Regions from separate parts of the Paenarthrobacter sp. MSM-2-10-13 genome, predicted to be linked through region 1. Evidence: riboswitches for the same ligand, from Rfam matches in the RefSeq annotation. Region 1 holds a riboswitch; each other region holds the start of a gene.
What was found. A riboswitch is a leader RNA that binds a small molecule or an ion and turns the genes downstream of it on or off. The one in region 1 is predicted to bind thiamine pyrophosphate.

Region 1 (5,691 bases):
CCGAGCTCGAGCACCCTGCGGGCGACCCCGTAGCCGTCGCCAAGGCCGGTGTTGAGGAAGCACGTCAGAAGTTGCACGACGTCGTGATTGTTGACACCGCCGGTCGTCTCGGCGTCGACGCCGAGATGATGGATCAGGCCCGCCGCATCCGTCAGGCGATCATCCCCAACGAAGTTCTCTTCGTTATCGACTCCATGATTGGCCAGGACGCCGTTAACACGGCGATGGCCTTCGATGAAGGCGTTAACTTCACGGGCATCGTTCTGTCCAAGCTCGACGGCGACGCCCGCGGCGGTGCCGCGCTCTCGGTCGCGTCCGTCACTGGTAAGCCGGTGATGTTTGCCTCCACCGGTGAAGGCCTGGATGATTTCGAGCTCTTCCACCCGGACCGTATGGCTTCCCGCATCCTGGACATGGGCGACGTCCTCACCCTGATTGAACAGGCCGAGAGGTCGTGGGACAAAGACGAAGCTGCCCGGATGGCGAAGAAGTTCGCTGATCAGGAAGACTTCACCCTGGACGACTTCCTCGCCCAGATGCAGCAAATCCGCAACATGGGCTCCATGAAGAAGATGCTCATGATGATGCCGGGTGCGCAGAACATCCGTCAGCAGCTGGAGAACTTCGACGAAAAAGAGATCGACCGCGTTGAGGCGATCGTCCGCTCCATGACTCCGCACGAGCGTGTTGCTCCGAAGATCATCAACGGCTCACGCCGTGCCCGTATCGCCAGGGGTTCCGGTGTGCACGTGTCCGAGGTCAATGGCCTGTTGGAGCGGTTCGCGCAGGCCCAGAAGATGATGAAGAAGCTCGCTCAGGGCGGCGGCATGCCGGGTATGCCCGGCATGCCTGGTCTCGGTGGTCCTGGCGGCGGGCGCAAAAACGGGAAGAACGCCCCTAAGAAGAAGGCTCGTTCGGGCAACCCCGCAAAGGCGGCACAGGAACTGCGTGACGCTGAGGCCAAGCGGGCCAACGCGGCCTCGGCAGCACCCACCGGCGCGGCTTTTGGACAGGGTGCCGCGGACTTCGATCCGTCGTCCCTGAATCTCCCCAAGGGCTTCGACAAGTTCCTCGGAAAGTAAGTAGTGCTTCCCAAGGAGCCGGGATTTCCGGCCCTTGGGATGTCAGAGCCGTGGAATAGGCTGAACCAATGCATAAGCAGCGCGTAGTCTTCGTTCACGGCCTGGGCAGTTTTGGTGCTGCGGCATGGCCGAAGCAACATGGCATGGCCCTCGCTTATGATGCCCTCTTCCTTCGGCGGCACGGCTTTGATGCCGTCGCCGAACCAACGGAATCCAATGTGGCAGCCGATGTTGCCATTGTGATCAATGCCTTGCGTGATTCGGCTGGTGGGCACGTGGTAGCCCACCAACAAGGCGCTATCTCTGCCATGCTGGCGGCCATTGAACGTCCTGATCTGGTGCACTCGCTGACTCTGGTGGAGCCCGCTTGTTTGTCGTTGACGGCTGAGCTTCCGGCAACGGGTTCCCACCGGGCCCTTATGGAACCGTTATTCGACGCCCGCATGCAACTCAATGACGCTGATTACCAACGTGAGTATTTCCGCAGGGCGTTTTCTGCCGAAACGGGAGGCCTGGACACTCCGGAAGCACGCCGTTCAGCCCGCCGGCTCAGACTCCAGGCGCCACCATGGGAGGCCCCGCTCCACATTGTTCCCGGGGTTCCCACTTTGGTTCTCACCGGCGGATGGGAGCCGCTCTACGAGGAAATTGCCGGCTACCTCCAGGAGACCGGTGCCCTTCGCCGCGTAGCAGCGGGAGGTCACCGGCCCCAGGATTCGGTTGACGGCGATCAAGCCATTCGTTCGTTCATCGCCGAGGTTGGCAGGGCAAGGTCAGTTCAGGCTTCCTGATTCGGCTGGTCCCTAATTCAGGGGACGCGAAGCTCCGGTAGGTACACCTTTCCTCCTGAAGCCAGGAACTCCTCGCTCTTTTCGCGCATCCCCTCATACATTCCTGCGATGGCTGCCTGTGATTCTGCCGAACCGTATTCTGCACGGATGTCCTGGCTGATCCGCATGGAGCAGAATTTGGGTCCGCACATGGAGCAGAAATGAGCGGTTTTTGCGGGTTCTGCGGGCAGTGTCTCATCATGGAACGCTTCTGCTGTGACGGGGTCCAGGGACAAAGCGAACTGGTCCCTCCATCGGAACTCGAACCGAGCCTTGGAAAGTGCATCATCGCGTTCATGAGCGCCGGGGTGCCCTTTGGCGAGGTCGGCGGCGTGAGCGGCGATCTTGTACGTGATGACGCCCGTTTTCACGTCGTCCTTGTTGGGAAGCCCCAAGTGCTCCTTGGGGGTTACGTAGCACAGCATTGCAGTGCCGTAGCGCGCAATTTCCGTGGCGCCGATGGCCGAGGTGATGTGGTCATAGCCGGGTGCGATGTCGGTAACCAGTGGACCCAGTGTGTAGAACGGCGCACCCTTGCACAGCTCCTGCTGGCGCTCCACATTCTCCCGCACCAAATGGAAAGGAATGTGCCCGGGGCCTTCCACCATCACCTGGACGTCGAACTCCCACGCCCGCTGCGTCAGCTCTGCTAGGGTGTCCAACTCGGCGAACTGCGCGGCGTCGTTTGCGTCCGCAATGGAACCGGGACGCAGCCCGTCTCCCAAGGAGAACGCGACATCGTACCGGGCAAAGATTTCGCAGAGCTCGTCAAAGTGCGTGTAGAGGAAGTTCTCCTGGTGGTGGGCAAGGCACCACCCGGCCATGATGGAGCCGCCGCGGGATACGATGCCCGTGACCCGGTTGGCGGTCAACGGCACGTACCTCAGCAAAACGCCCGCATGGATGGTCATATAGTCCACGCCTTGCTCGCATTGCTCAATGACGGTATCGCGGAAGATTTCCCACGTCAGCTTGTTGGCCTCGCCGTTAACCTTTTCAAGGGCCTGATAGATAGGGACTGTTCCGATCGGAACAGGTGAGTTGCGGATGATCCATTCACGCGTCGTGTGGATGTCGTCCCCCGTGGAGAGATCCATCACCGTGTCAGCGCCCCACTTGGCAGCCCACTGCAGCTTGTCCACTTCCTCGGCGATGGAGCTGGTGACCGCTGAGTTTCCGATGTTGGCGTTGATCTTGACCAGGAAAGCTTTGCCGATGATCATTGGTTCGGATTCGGGGTGGTTGATGTTGTTCGGGATGATCGCCCTTCCCGCGGCAACTTCGCTGCGGACGAGTTCAACATCGCAGTTCTCCCGCAAGGCGACGAACTGCATTTCAGGAGTCACAACTCCCTGCTTCGCGTAGTGCATCTGCGTGACAGTCCTACCTTCCACGGCGCGGCGCGGCACGGGTTGCGCGCCCTTCCACTCCGCTGACGCTGCCCCACGCCGGACCGCGGACTTGCCGTCGTCGAGCAGGTTCCGCTGCCGACCGGAATAGGCTTCCGTATCTCCGCGGGCTTCGATCCACGGTGCACGGAACGGCTCCAACCCCACCACCGGATCGCTGCCTGGGCCTGCTGTTCGGTAAACCTGCAAAGGTGGATTGGCTAGCCCGTTGGGGGAGGGCTCCAAGGCGATCGCGGTGACGGGGACGCGTATGCCGTTGTCCGGATCTTCCAGCCACGCCAACGAGTGGGACTGCAACGATTGCGTGACGGACTGTTTTTGGTCCATGCCGAACTGATTTTGGACAGGGCTGTGCTGTGTTTCTGCGGTGCTCAAGGGAATACTCACTTCCTTCGCCGGCATTACCCGGACAGGTTCAACGGTCGCAGACTGCATCAGTCCGATCTCAGCCCCTGCAAGGGCTCCCGTGTGGTCGTAGACGAAGCTACCACAGCTACGAACCACCGCCCAGTCACATGGTGGGAACCGGCTCTGCCATGCCACCCCGGCTACGCTTTTGCCATGGCCAACATCATCGAATTCAGTGGACCCGTGCTCGTCTCGGCGGACGAAGAGCGCCAGGGGCTATGGTCAGTGGACGGCACCTTGACGTTCCAGCGTCCCGCTTCTGCGCCGGACAGAGTGCTGGACGGTTGGGTCCTGCCGGGTTCGGTTGACGCTCACTGCCATGTCGGACTCGGTGTTGGAGGAGCCGTTGATGAGCACGCCACGCTGGCCCAAGCCCAAGCAGACCTCGACGCCGGGACGCTGTTAATCCGCGATTGCGGATCGCCCTCGGACACCCGCTGGGTACAGCAGCGATCGGACTTGCCCCGCTTGATCCGTTCAGGCCGGCATATTGCGCGGAGCCGGCGGTACCTCCGCGGCTTGGGGCATGAAATTGAGCCCGCTGAACTGGTTGAGACCGTACGAAAGGAAGCCCGGGACGGCGATGGCTGGGTGAAACTAGTGGGCGATTGGATAGATCGCGACGTCGGTGACCTCGCGGTTTCCTTCCCGGCCAGGACCGTGAAGGATGCCATCTCAGCGGCACATGATGAAGGTGCCAGGGTCACGGCTCACTGTTTCGCTGAGGACACCATTGACGACATGCTCGATGCCAATATCGATTGCATTGAGCACGCTACCGGTCTCCTCCCGAGGCACCTTCCCCGCTTGGTGGAGCAGTCGGTGCCGATTGTTCCCACGCTGGTCAATATCGCTACCTTTCCCGATATTGCCGCGCAGGCAGAGCCAAAGTTTCCGAAGTACGCGGATCACATGCTGCGTCTGTGGGAGCGTCGCCATGAGCGTGTGTTGTCGGCCTTCGAAGCGGGGGTTTCGATGTATGCCGGGACTGATGCCGGCAGCGTCATCAGGCACGGTCGGATTGCGGAGGAGATGAAGGAACTGCACGACGCCGGCCTTCCGCCGGCTGCGGTCCTGAACGCCGCATCCTGGGGTGCCCGTGCGTGGCTGGGAGCCGAGGGCATCAGTGAAGGGGCCAGCGCCGACGTCGTGCTCTGCAGTGAGGATCCGCGGCGTCAGCTGCGGACTATGGACGAACTCCGGCACATCGTGATTCGGGGGAACGTGGTGCGTTAGGAATAAATTGAAGCTTCAAGTAATTTAGATAGGTAAGAAGGTGCCGATAAGCGGCCACCTCGGAACCGGGAGCTTCACATGACCTCATCATCCAGCCAGGATCTTCTGCCTGCCGAACTCACCATGGGCACCGTCATGCTCAAGGTGGGCGACATGAAGGTCATGAGTGACTACTACCAGCGGGCCCTTGGCCTGGACGTGGTGGCCGAGCAAGACGGCGGGCTGTATTTGGGGCGTGTCGGCAAGCCGGTCGTCCACCTCGCTCCCGCGGCTGGCCTGCAGATTCCGGGTCGGGGCGAAGCCGGCCTGTTCCACACGGCCATTCTGTTCGAGGACCAGCCCTCATTGGCCGCCACCATTGCCACGGCAGCCGAATACGAACCCCGCGCGTTCGCAGGCAGCGCCGATCATTTGGTCAGTGAAGCGTTCTACTTCACCGACCCCGAAGGCAACGGCATTGAGCTGTACTACGACAAGCCCCGTGACCTCTGGAAGTGGGATGGCAAGAACGTTGTCATGGACAACGTTGCTCTCCCGCCGCAGCGATTCCTGCAGCAGCACCTGAGTGAAGCTGCCGTGACCGGGCAGCGTGAGTCGGCGGCCGGCGTCGGGCACGTTCACCTGCAGGTGGGTGACGTGGAGACCGCGCAAAAGTTCTACGTTGAAACCCTGGGCTTCGAGCGCACCGCAGGCTGGCACGGCCAGGCGCTTTTCGTCTCCGCGGGC
Region 2 (5,691 bases), on a different contig from region 1:
GTGAGGCATACCCCGCCCGCGAGGCGGACATCGGCATGCACCTGCTTCTGGCCCCCGCCACACGGCCTATCCCGCATTTCACTCCGAAGCTGGGCACGTCCTTGATCAAGTACATGTTCTCCCTGCCGGGCAAGGACCGGATTGTGGTGGAACCGGACTCCCGCAACGCCAAGGCCCTCCGCCGCCTGGAAGCGACGTGCTTTGAGTTGGGTCCCATCATTCAGCTCGCTGAGAAGGAAGCCCAGTTGGGGTTCCTGACCCGCGCAGGCTTCGATGAAATCCAGGAGCAGCAGGCTCTCTGAGCCCGCGTAGAGAGGACAAAAAGTGCCGCCGGCGGCCCCCAACGCTACCGGCGGCACGCTTGGTGCCCAGCTCACCAACGCCTCCAGCGCTAACGCCAGACGAAACTCCAAGTTCCCGCTCCAACGGCCGTCAGCACCGCACCGGCGGCGATCACCAGTCCGCCAAGGACCACCCACGCATCCAACAGCGAGTACGTAGATTCGCGCGCCCACGTCCGCCGGCCCCCGCCGAAACCGCGCGCTTCCATGGTCACAGCCAGCCGGGAAGCCCTGCGAACAGCTTGGACCAGGAGCCCGAAGCTCTGGCCGAGGGTTGCTTTCAGGCGTTGGAACGGGCTGCCTTGTGAACCCACCCCACGGGCGCGGCGGGCCATGCCAATGGTCTGCCATTCCTCGGCCATGAGCCCCACCAGCCTCATCGCCGCGAGGGACCCCAGGACAAAGCGGTGTGGCAGCTTTGCTTTCTGCGCCAAGGCATCAGCCAAGTCGGTGGGATCGGTGCAGGTCATCAGGAGAATGGCCGGCAACGCAATCGCCAAACCGCGCAGCATGAAACCCAGCCCCAGCTCCAGGGAACCTTCACTGATGGACCAGAGTCCGACGTCGAGCAGCACAGCTCCGCTGTCCGCCGCCACAATCGCGGTGCTCCAGCCGCCGATCGCTGCCGCGATGATCAGGGGCCAGGCCCGCTGCCACAGAAGCCTGAGAGTGAGTCCGGCCAGTGGAAAGAGCGCCAGTTCCGCAACCAGTGCTGTGGAGGCCGAGACCCAGTCGATGGACAGGGCCAGCACCAAGGAAATCAGGAAAACGGATACGAACTTGGCCAACGGGTTGGCTTTGGTCAGGAGGGCATGGTTCCCGCGCAGGTTCAAGGCGTCCCTCATGCTGCACCCGCTTCCTGACGTGTGGCTTCACCCTGTTGGACCGGGCCGAGCCGCAATTCCGTTCCGCCGAGCACAGCACTGAATTCTTGGTCGTGGGTCACGGAGACCACCGCGGTTCCGGCGTCCAGCAGCTCGGAAAGGAACGATGCCAGTTCTGCCCAGGTGTTGGCGTCCTGACCGAACGTGGGCTCGTCCAGGACAAGCACTTTCGGATGGGCCGCGAGCACCGTGGCCACCGAGAGCCGCCGCTTCTCCCCGCCGGACAACGTGTACGGGTTGGCATCCACCAAGTGCGTCAACCGCAACCGCTCCAGCAGTTCATCCACGCGTTCCTCGCCGTGGCCAAGATGCTTTGGACCAAACATGAGCTCATCCAGGACGTTGCCTGTGACGAACTGGTGCTCAGGTTCCTGGAAAACCGTCCCAATGCGGGAGATCAACTGCTCGGCTTTCCACTTGTACGGGTCAATACCGGCACCCTGGGAAAGGTCGACGGCGGCACTGACCTTGCCGTCCACCGGCGCAAGAAGGCCGGCCAACGTGAGCGCGAAAGTGGATTTGCCGGCACCGTTCGGACCCGTGATGGTCAGCGCTTGGCCTGCCCTGACCTGTGCACTGATGCCCGTTTGAACCGGCACGGGTGGGATGGTCTTGAACCTCTTGCGTCGGGGCTTTTCCCGCGAAACTGCGAGGTCCTGCGCCGCGAGGAGGAGCTGCGCGGTGTGGGGTTCGGCATGGGGATCATTCCGCCGTTCCCGGGTCGCCGGAACATATCCCGGCACCCAGACGCCGGCTGACATCAGCCTGGTGCGGGCTTCAGAAAGTACCTGGTCCGGTGGCCCGTCCAGGAGGACGCCACCCGTCGCCCGGCCCGCTCCCAAGCCGCCCGAGCCCGCCGCCTTTGTTGACCCTGGCTGCAGGACCACAATCCGGTCCACCAGGTCCTTCCACACGGACACTCGGTGTTCCACCACAACAAGGGTGGCGCCGGTCTTGTCCAGGCACCGCCCTACCGCATCCCGGACCTCCAGAACGCCTGCCGGGTCCAGGTTTGCTGTTGGTTCGTCCAGCAGGATCAGGCCGGGTCGCATCGCCAAAATGCCGGCCAGCGCCAGGCGCTGCTTCTGGCCTCCGGAGAGTGCCGCCGTCGGGTGATCCAACGCCAAACCGCCGCCTGCCGCGGTACGCAAGCCGACGTCGTCGAGCGCTTCATGGACGCGTTCCCAGATCTCGTCCCTTGGGACGGCGAGGTTCTCCGCGCCGAAGGCGACGTCGTCACCCACGCGCGAGAGGACCACCTGTGTCTCAGGGTCCTGCTGCATCAGCCCGGCCCGGCCACGCTGCTCGCGGGGCGCGACGCCGTCAATCAGCAGGGAGCCGGTCTCATCCGAGTCGTCTTCCTCGTCCCCCAGAACCCCGGCAAGGGCATGCAGGAGCGTGGACTTGCCCGCACCCGAAGGACCCAGCAGCAGCACGCGCTCCCCCGGTTCAATCCGAAGGTCCAGGCCCTCAATGGCAGCTTGGGCCCGGCCTGCATGCCGCCACCCCCAGCCCTCGGCGGAGATGGCAGCAGGCTGCACCGCGCCGCTAAGTGTGGCGGACATCAGTTGAAGACTGGCTCCGAAGCGGCCTTGCGCGAGGCAAAGGAGCTCAGCACCCCGGTCTTGGCCAGCCCGCGCGTCGCAATCCACGAGAGTGCGCCCGCGATGATCGCCCCGGAGATCGTGGTGAAGGTGATGTAGGCCAGCTTGTCGATGGCCTCGTAAGCGATGTTCCAGCCCCAGGGCAGGAAGGAGTCGTTCAAGCCGCAGAACAGGCCCGCGCCGGCGCCCGCAAGGAGAGCAGTGGGCAGGTTGAACTTCTTGTACCGGAAGGCCGCGAAGATGAGCTCGGCGCCGAGGCCCTGCAGGATGCCGGAGATGAGTACAGTGGTGCCGTACTGCGAACCCATGATGAGCTCGCCCGTGGCGGCAACAGCTTCGCAGAACAGCGCTGCACCCGGCTTGCGGATAATGAGCATGCCCAGGACCGCAGGGATCATCCAGCCGCCGGCGATCAGACCGGTGAGCGGCGGATACGTCGCATTCATGGGGATGGAGACCAGTGCGGCGCCCTGGGACCATGCCCAGAAAATCACGCCGCCGGCAATGGCGATCAAAGCCGCCACAACAATGTCTACAACACGCCAGTTATAACTGGTCTTCTTCACGCTTACCGTGGTCATTTTCTGCCTCCTGAGGTTACAGGAGGGGAAAGTGCTACCCGTCATCCAGCTGGCCTGCGCCGCCCGGATCCGGACACTCTGAGAAGCTCGACTCCCTTGCGCCGGTACTAACCGGATCAGGTTCGAGGGTCTGCGGCTATCCGCACTCTCAGCGCCCTCGCGTCTCCTGCATCTCTGCAGAGTCCGACGGCGGCGCTCCCCTGTCGTTATCAAATCTGCCCTGATGGGCTGGTTCAGTTTACACCTGAGCCCGTGGCGGGCGCTGGTCCGTTGGCCGGCATTCAGTCACAATCAGCCGCGGTAGAGCCCAGTGCTGAACCCCGTGCGCGTTGCGAGGCCCACTCTGCACCCTAAACCCACACCATTCCCTGCACACCGGGCCACACAACGGGACCTGAGAGAATGAACCAGCAGACTTCACCGCGGCAAAGGGGCACACTTCATGACGGACCTTCCCACCACCCATAGCGCTGTGCCCCAACCACGTCTGGCTGCAAGCGTCATCCTGCTCCGAGATGCCCCTTCCGGGCTCGAAGCCTTCGTCCAACACAGGGTCAGCACCATGGACTTCGCCGCCGGAATGGTGGTCTTCCCGGGAGGACGTGTGGACTCCGCGGACGGGTCCGGGTGGGACTACCCGGCGGAATTGCTTCAACGCCACGCGTCCGAGTGGAACCAGAGCTCCGTGGGCGCGAATCCTGCCGAAGCCGTGAGAAATGCCGGGACAATACTAACTGCGGCCATCCGCGAGGTTCAGGAGGAGGCCGGGCTCACCATCGAAGCCGCACACCTCCGCCCGTGGGCCAACTGGATTACGCCCACAGACATGCCCAAGCGCTTCGACACCTTCTTCTACATTGCCAAGCCAACAGCTGGTGCTACGCCCCAACACCAAACAACCGAGGCTTGGCAATCATTGTGGATGCCTGTGGCGGAGATTCTTGCAGCGGAAGCGGCCGGCACTTTGAAGTTGATGCCGCCAACCTATTACCTCCTCAAGGAACTTGCCGGGTTCGGAACAGTTGACCAGGTTTGGACGGCCGAGCACAGCGTCGTCCCGGTGCTGGCGCCGGTGGGCTCCATGGCAGCGTTCCTTAAGGAGCGGGAAAACCGTCGCTAACGCGTGCGATGGGTGTAGCCAGCTAGGCTGGGGACATGAACCTCTTCTTTAAGCTGATCGGTGCCGGAGTGAGCCTCGGGGCAGGCTTTGTGGGCACCAAACTCGTCAACAAAGGGTGGGAAAAAGCGACAGGCAACAAGCCGCCCCTGGGTCATGACGACGCAGAAACCAGCCTGCGCTCGGCCTTGACCTTCGCTTTGATCTCCGCCTTTGTCAGCACGCTCATCCAGGTCCTGGCGAGCCGGGGCACCCAGCGGGCCATCGCGCGCTTCGCCAAGAGCCACGACATCGTCTAGGCATCCAAACCACGACGCCGGGATCACCTGCAGGTGATCCCGGCGTTCGTTGTTGCTGCTGCTAGCTGTCGCTCCGCGGTTCCTGGCCGGCAGCCGCCCTTTGGACCACGGCCTCCAGTTCATCCTTGGTGAGCTTCTCCCGGTGTCCATGTTTGGTGCGGTAGGCGGAACGGCCAACCATGTGCGCTGACACTGGTGCTGTGAGGAGCTGGAAGATCCATGCCACCAACAGAACCGGCCACACCCACCATGTCCGCATCTGAAGTCCGATCGCGGCCAGCATGAGGAACAGACCCAGGACCTGCGGTTTGGTGGCTGCGTGCATGCGGCTCATGAGGTCCGGGAACCTCAACAAGCCAATGGCTGCGCCCAGGGACATCAGCGCGCCCACCACCAGGAACACGGCGGTGACAGCATCAACGACGAAGTCAAGGCCCGAAGCGTCAGGATTCATTGCTCTGTTCCCTTCGCTCGGCCACAAACCGGGCAACGGTCACCGAGCCAATAAACCCGATCACTGCCAGAGCCACCAGCAGCATCAGGTTGTTCAGGTGCTTGTTCAGCGCCATATCGATCGCCAAGGCAGCGCCCAGGATGGCCAGCAAAACATCTGATGCCAGAACACGGTCCAGAAGGGACGGACCGACGGCGATGCGGACAATCGCACCTGCAGCCGCCAGGCTGAGGATGACGGCGGTAACCACCAGAACTACTTCCTTCACAGCGCCGCCCCTTCCAGCCCGGGCCGTTGTTCGGCCTTGAGCGCCTCGACTTCTTCGCGTGTACCCATAATGCGGATCAATCCTGCTTCGATGTCTTGGGTTTCCTGACGAATTTTGTCGATATCCGCCTCTTCATAAATGTT
Region 3 (5,691 bases), 150 kb from region 1:
GCACGGGAAGAATCAGGGTTTCACCGTTCTTGCCGCCTCGCCAGTCACCCATGCCTGGGCCGCCGTTGGTGGCGTGGCGGTGGGGAGCGTGGTGGTAGTCGAGCAGCGTTGTGGTCTGGGCGGAGACGCGAAGGATGACATCGCCACCGTTGCCGCCGTTGCCGCCGTCAGGGCCGCCGAGGGGCTTGAACTTCTCACGCTTGACAGAGACACAGCCGTGGCCGCCGGTTCCGCCGGATACGTGCAGGACTACCCGGTCTACAAAGCTCGCCACGTGGATCTCCTCAGTTGCTGTCTTACAGCGTTTGTTGCTGTTGCCAGCGCTGTTGCAAAAACCAGTGCGCTACGGCGCCCTAGTCGATTGTAATGCGGTTAAAAGAACGGTGGAGCGGGCCGTTTGGCCCGCTCCACCGGTTCAGAACTTGTTGTTACTCTGCAGCTGCAGCAGCAACAATGTTCACTACGCGACGGCCGCGGCGAGTACCAAACTCAACCGCACCGGCCTGCAGTGCGAACAGGGTGTCGTCGCCACCGCGACCGACGCCTGCACCCGGGTGGAAGTGGGTTCCACGCTGGCGAACGATGATCTCGCCAGCGGAAACTACCTGACCACCGAAACGCTTGACGCCCAGGTACTGAGCGTTGGAGTCACGACCGTTGCGAGTGGAACTCGCGCCTTTTTTGTGTGCCATGTGAAATGCCTGCCTCTAAATTTCTGGGGAAACTGAAAAACCTGAACAGCGGTAACGAAAGTTACGCGATGCTGGTGATCTTGATCTTGGTCAGTTCCTGACGGTGACCCTGACGCTTCCGGTAGCCGGTCTTGTTCTTGAACTTCTGGATGACGATCTTCGGACCACGGAGGTCTTCGAGGATCTCAGCCGTGACCTTGACGTTGGCCAGTTCCGCAGCAGCGGAAGTGACCTTGTCGCCGTCAACCAGGAGCAATGCGGGCAGCTCAAGCGTGCTACCGGCTCCACCGGGGACGCGGTTCAGCGTTACGTAGTCTCCAACGGAAACTTTTTCTTGGCGGCCGCCTGCGCGGACAATCGCGTACACCACTTGGGTACTCACTTCTCTCGACGTTTATTACAAAATTTGCGTGCGGAACCTTGAACCGGAATCAGGCCTGGTTCGCGCTGTGCCTCAACGCCGTGGACTTCTGATCGAAGCCCGCGAGTCATCCCATGAACAATTCCAAGGGGCATAACCCAAGTGTTGGCGTAAGCACCGAAGATCAAGATTACGCTAGTTTGACCTTCGTCTGCAAATGAGGCCGAGTCCGGAGGCTACCTCGTGACTTGCGTCACCAGTTGATACGGACTCTCCCGGCACCGTGCCCATACAGCCTACCGTGTTTGCGCGAGATTAACGCGATTCGGCCAGCGACGCGCGGAAGTGTCCCCGCAATCGCATCGAATCCGCCCAAGGGAACCCTGCCAAAGTGACGCCCGGCAAACTCAGGCAAACAGCCTGGGAGCATCGAAGAATGCGGTCTCGTAACGGCAGGACTGGGTGAAGGCCTCCATCATCGCGGCCCTCTCCGTATCAGAAGCCGCGACCGCCGCAGCATCCGTGAGGCTGATCGCTTTCCGCGTTGCCGCGGCGAAGTCCTCGTCAGCGTAGGTCGTCAGCCAGTCGGCATACGCATGGTCCGCCGCGGCGCCCGCATTCAGGTAATTGGCATGGAGCTGCCGCCCCACCTCCGCGTACAACCAGAAGCAAGGAAGTATTGCGGCGAGAACCACGGCGTAACTGCCGGAAGCGGACGTTGCCAGCAAATGGTCCACGTAGGACTTGGTGACCGGCCCCAGTGCGGTCGGCGCTTCACGGCTGCTTAGCCACGTCCTGTGCAACTCCGACTCTACCTCCAGGCATTGCTGCGATGACCTGGCCCAGAACAGTTGCTCTTCTTCCGTGGGGGCCAGGGCGCCGGCACGTGCCAAGACCCGGGAGTACCCGTTGAGGTAGATCGCATCCTGGGCGAGGTAGTAAGTGAAATCACGTTCAAGGAGTTCGCCGGATTGGAGTTGCTGAATAAAGGGAAGTCCATGAATGGATTCGAGTTCCGGAACGGCCGCCTCCCACAAAGCCGCAGCGAAGGCGCCCGGGGCTGACGCTCGCTGGAGGTGATGGAAGTGATGCACCGGACCGTTCCCCCGGCCTACCTGGAGTTCCGCCGAGGCTGTCAAAGCTCCGAGTAGCCAGGGCTTTACTTCCCGCAGTGATGTTTCCCAGTTGCCCGTGCGGGCCTGGACGGTGGCCAGGGCGGACGAAAGAGAGCAACCTGTTCCGTGGCTGTTGCGCGTCGCCACGCGGGGACCTGATACCTCCACAACATCCCGTGACAAAAGCCCTGTGGTGTTCACCAAGGCATCCGGGCATTCCGGGCCCGGCAAGTGGCCACCCTTGACCAGAACTGTGTTTCCGTACTCCGCAGCAAGCCGCTTGCCTTGCTCCAGTGCCGAAGCCCAGTCTGCTGCCTCAGGCTCCCCCAGCAGCATGGCAAGCTCAGGAACATTGGGAGTAATGAGGTGGGCAAGGGGTAGCAGTGAACGCAGGGCATTCTCCGCGGACTCCCGCAGCAGCCGGTCGCCACTGGTGGCCACCATCACCGGATCAAGAACCACGACGGCGGGGCGCACCTCTTCGAGCCAGTCCCGGACCTGGGCAATGACGGCAGCATCGCCGAGCATTCCGATCTTGACGGCATCAACGATGATGTCGCCGCTAATTGCTTCCAGTTGTTGACGCAGGAAATGCGCCGGAGGGACGTGGACTGCGCTCACCCCCACTGTGTTTTGCGCGGTGAGAGCCGTAATGGCAGCCATGCCGTACCCACCCAACGCTGCAATGCTCTTCAGGTCCGCCTGAATTCCGGCACCGCCGGAAGGGTCCGAACCGGCAATAGTGAGAACGCGCGGGACCTGGCGGGCTGACGTGTGAGCGTCCAGCGGGTATACCGAGTGGAGCGGGTACACAGATGAATGTAGTGATGCAGCCATGAGGACATCCCTTCGCCGGTGCTAACCGGACAGGTTCAACGGGTCTGGATCTCAGCCGGGCCCATCGCCCGGCACCCCGTGTCAGTCCCCTAGCCTAGCCGGGAAGCCTGGTGCTGCAGGTACCGAACCATCCGGGAGCCCGGATGTGACCGTGGAACGCGTCCCCCGCCAAGGATTCAAGGCAACGCGAAAGGGCCCTGCGCTACCGCCGGAGGCAGGTAGCGCAGGGCCCTTTCAGCCGATGTTGGCCGCGGAGAGCGGCTCGGCCGTGACTAAAGCTCCGAGGCTGGAACCCCGACTCCTAGAATGATGGGCTCGGAGGCCGGCGCCTTCTTGACTGGCTCCACGGGCGCCTTGGCCTCATGGGACGAGCCCTGGGGGGCCGAGGCCGTCACCACATGGTGCTCGACGCTGGTTTCATTGGCCGCACCCTGAGCCCGGCTGGCACTGCGGTTGCGACGACCACGACGACCCCGCGGAGATGCCGAAGCCTCAGGATCTTCCTCAACCCGCGCCGGTGCGTCAGCCTTCCGGGCCACAGCAGGCTCCTGTACGGCCAGCGGAGCGGGTTGTTCCTCAGATGCCGGAGCGGCGCCAAGGTGGGAGAACGCTTCCGCCAGGAGGTCCAGGCTCATGGCAGGCTTGTTTGCCTGCGGTTCCTCGTGATGCTCCACGAACGGCAACGCAACTTCTTCTCCGCCGAAGCGCAGGACCGGAGTGGACCTGGCTTCCTGGGCGGCTGCATCGCGGTTGGCGGCTTCATGTGCTGATGCCCCCGCTTCGTTGCCGGCTGAGGTTCCGGATCCGGCGTCGGCCGTCCCTTGGTGTTGGCCGGCCGCCCGTGCCTGCTCTTCTGCACGGTGAACTTCGTCGTCGTGCAGGTGCGCGGCGTGCGCCGCAGCGGCAATGGTTGCCAGGGCAGCCCTGGTGGCCTCCGCCTTGGCCTGCCGGGCAGGATCCTGCGGTTCAGTCGGGGTCGCGGGGGCAACCGGGGTAGTCGTCGTCGTATGGACCTGTGCAGGGGTTTCGGCTACGGCCTGTCCCCCACCCTTCCCGCGGCGGCGTTTGCGTTCCGTCCGTGCAGCGGGCTGCTGTACCTCGGAGTGCGGGCGGTGTTGCTCGGCTGCCACCACGTTGGCGCGCCGGTGTTCAACGGGCTCGTCGTGCGTGACAACGCCCCGGCCGGCGCAGTGCTCGCACTGCTCACCGAATACCTCAAGAAGGCCGGTGCCCATGCGCTTACGTGTCATCTGGACCAAGCCCAGGGACGTCACCTCGGCCACTTGGTGCTTGGTGCGGTCCCGGCCCAGGCACTCCACCATGCGTCGCAGGACGAGGTCGCGGTTGGATTCGAGGACCATGTCGATGAAGTCGATGACGATGATGCCGCCGATGTCGCGCAGACGGAGCTGGCGCACCACTTCCTCGGCCGCTTCAAGGTTGTTTTTGGTGACCGTTTCTTCAAGGTTTCCACCGCTGCCGGTGAATTTGCCGGTGTTGACGTCCACCACAGTCATGGCCTCGGTACGGTCGATGACCAACGAACCACCGGACGGGAGGAAGACCTTACGTTCCAGGGCTTTATGGATCTGCTCGTCGATGCGCCATGCAGCGAAGATGTCCTGATCCTTGGTCCACTTTTCGAGGCGGCCCACCAGATCAGGGGCAACGTAGGTTACGTATGCCTCGATGGTGTCCCAGGCGTCGTCACCGGAGACGATCAGCTTGGAGAAGTCCTCATTGAAGACATCACGGACCACCTTGATAGTGAGGTCCGGTTCGCCGTACAGCAGTTCAGGGGCAAGGACCTTGGTGGAGGAGGCCTGACCTTCGATGCCTTCCCACTGGGCACGCAGACGGTTGATGTCGTGCGTCAGCTCTTCCTCCGACGCACCCTCAGCGGCTGTGCGGACAATGACACCTGCGTTTTCCGGCAGGCGGTCCTTCAGGATGCGCTTGAGTCGGTTGCGTTCGACGTCGGGCAGCTTGCGGGAGATGCCGGTCATGGAACCACCGGGCACGTACACAAGGTAGCGGCCGGGCAAGGAGATCTGGCTGGTGAGGCGGGCACCCTTGTGACCCACGGGGTCTTTGGTGACCTGAACCAGGACGGAGTCTCCGGACTTCAGGGCGTTCTCGATCCGGCGCGGCTGGCCTTCGAGGTTGACCGCGTCCCAGTTGACTTCACCGGCGTACAGGACGGCGTTGCGGCCGCGTCCGATGTCCACGAAAGCAGCTTCCATGGACGGCAGCACGTTCTGGACCTTGCCCAAGTACACGTTGCCGATCAGGGAGTCCTGCTGGGTCTTGGACACGAAGTGCTCGGCGAGCACACCGTCTTCCAGGACACCGATCTGGATTCTGTCGTCGCGCTGGCGAACGATCATTTGACGGTCCACCGATTCGCGGCGGGCAAGGAATTCGGCCTCGGTGATGACCTGGCGGCGGCGGCCGGTCTCCCGGGACTCACGGCGCCTCTGCTTCTTGGCCTCCAACCGGGTGGAGCCCTTGACACCCGTCACGCGGTTTGACGGAGCTGTCTCGGTGATGGGGCGGGGGGCACGGACGCGGGTGACCGTGTTGGGCGGATCATCATCCGCGCCGCCCGTCAGTTCAAGATCCTGGTCTCCACGACGACGACGGCGACGACGACGAGACGTCACGCCTTCCTCAAGGGCTTCAGGTG

Region 2: another riboswitch for thiamine pyrophosphate. It lies ahead of HAV21_RS14410 (ECF transporter S component); the one in region 1 lies ahead of thiC (phosphomethylpyrimidine synthase ThiC).
Region 3: another riboswitch for thiamine pyrophosphate. It lies ahead of thiD (bifunctional hydroxymethylpyrimidine kinase/phosphomethylpyrimidine kinase); the one in region 1 lies ahead of thiC (phosphomethylpyrimidine synthase ThiC).

Annotation. Positions count from the first base shown of each region.
Region 1 covers NZ_JAAOXO010000001.1:679,915-685,605, forward strand. The annotation lists gene ffh (signal recognition particle protein) at 1-1,082, shown strand, start outside; gene HAV21_RS03170 (alpha/beta hydrolase) at 1,151-1,873, shown strand; gene thiC (phosphomethylpyrimidine synthase ThiC) at 1,891-3,648, opposite strand; TPP riboswitch at 3,692-3,799, opposite strand; gene HAV21_RS03180 (amidohydrolase family protein) at 3,883-4,965, shown strand; gene HAV21_RS03185 (VOC family protein) at 5,044-5,691, shown strand, end outside.
Region 2 covers NZ_JAAOXO010000007.1:84,372-90,062, reverse strand. The annotation lists gene HAV21_RS14425 (GNAT family N-acetyltransferase) at 1-302, shown strand, start outside; gene HAV21_RS14420 (energy-coupling factor transporter transmembrane component T) at 392-1,186, opposite strand; gene HAV21_RS14415 (ABC transporter ATP-binding protein) at 1,183-2,790, opposite strand; gene HAV21_RS14410 (ECF transporter S component) at 2,790-3,410, opposite strand; TPP riboswitch at 3,486-3,622, opposite strand; gene HAV21_RS14405 (NUDIX domain-containing protein) at 3,853-4,530, shown strand; gene HAV21_RS14400 (DUF4235 domain-containing protein) at 4,566-4,826, shown strand; gene mnhG (monovalent cation/H(+) antiporter subunit G) at 4,888-5,280, opposite strand; gene HAV21_RS14390 (monovalent cation/H+ antiporter complex subunit F) at 5,270-5,548, opposite strand; gene HAV21_RS14385 (Na+/H+ antiporter subunit E) at 5,545-5,691, opposite strand, start outside.
Region 3 covers NZ_JAAOXO010000001.1:825,887-831,577, reverse strand. The annotation lists gene obgE (GTPase ObgE) at 1-274, opposite strand, end outside; gene rpmA (50S ribosomal protein L27) at 429-692, opposite strand; gene rplU (50S ribosomal protein L21) at 754-1,062, opposite strand; gene thiD (bifunctional hydroxymethylpyrimidine kinase/phosphomethylpyrimidine kinase) at 1,461-3,005, opposite strand; TPP riboswitch at 2,996-3,094, opposite strand; gene HAV21_RS03995 (Rne/Rng family ribonuclease) at 3,278-5,691, opposite strand, start outside.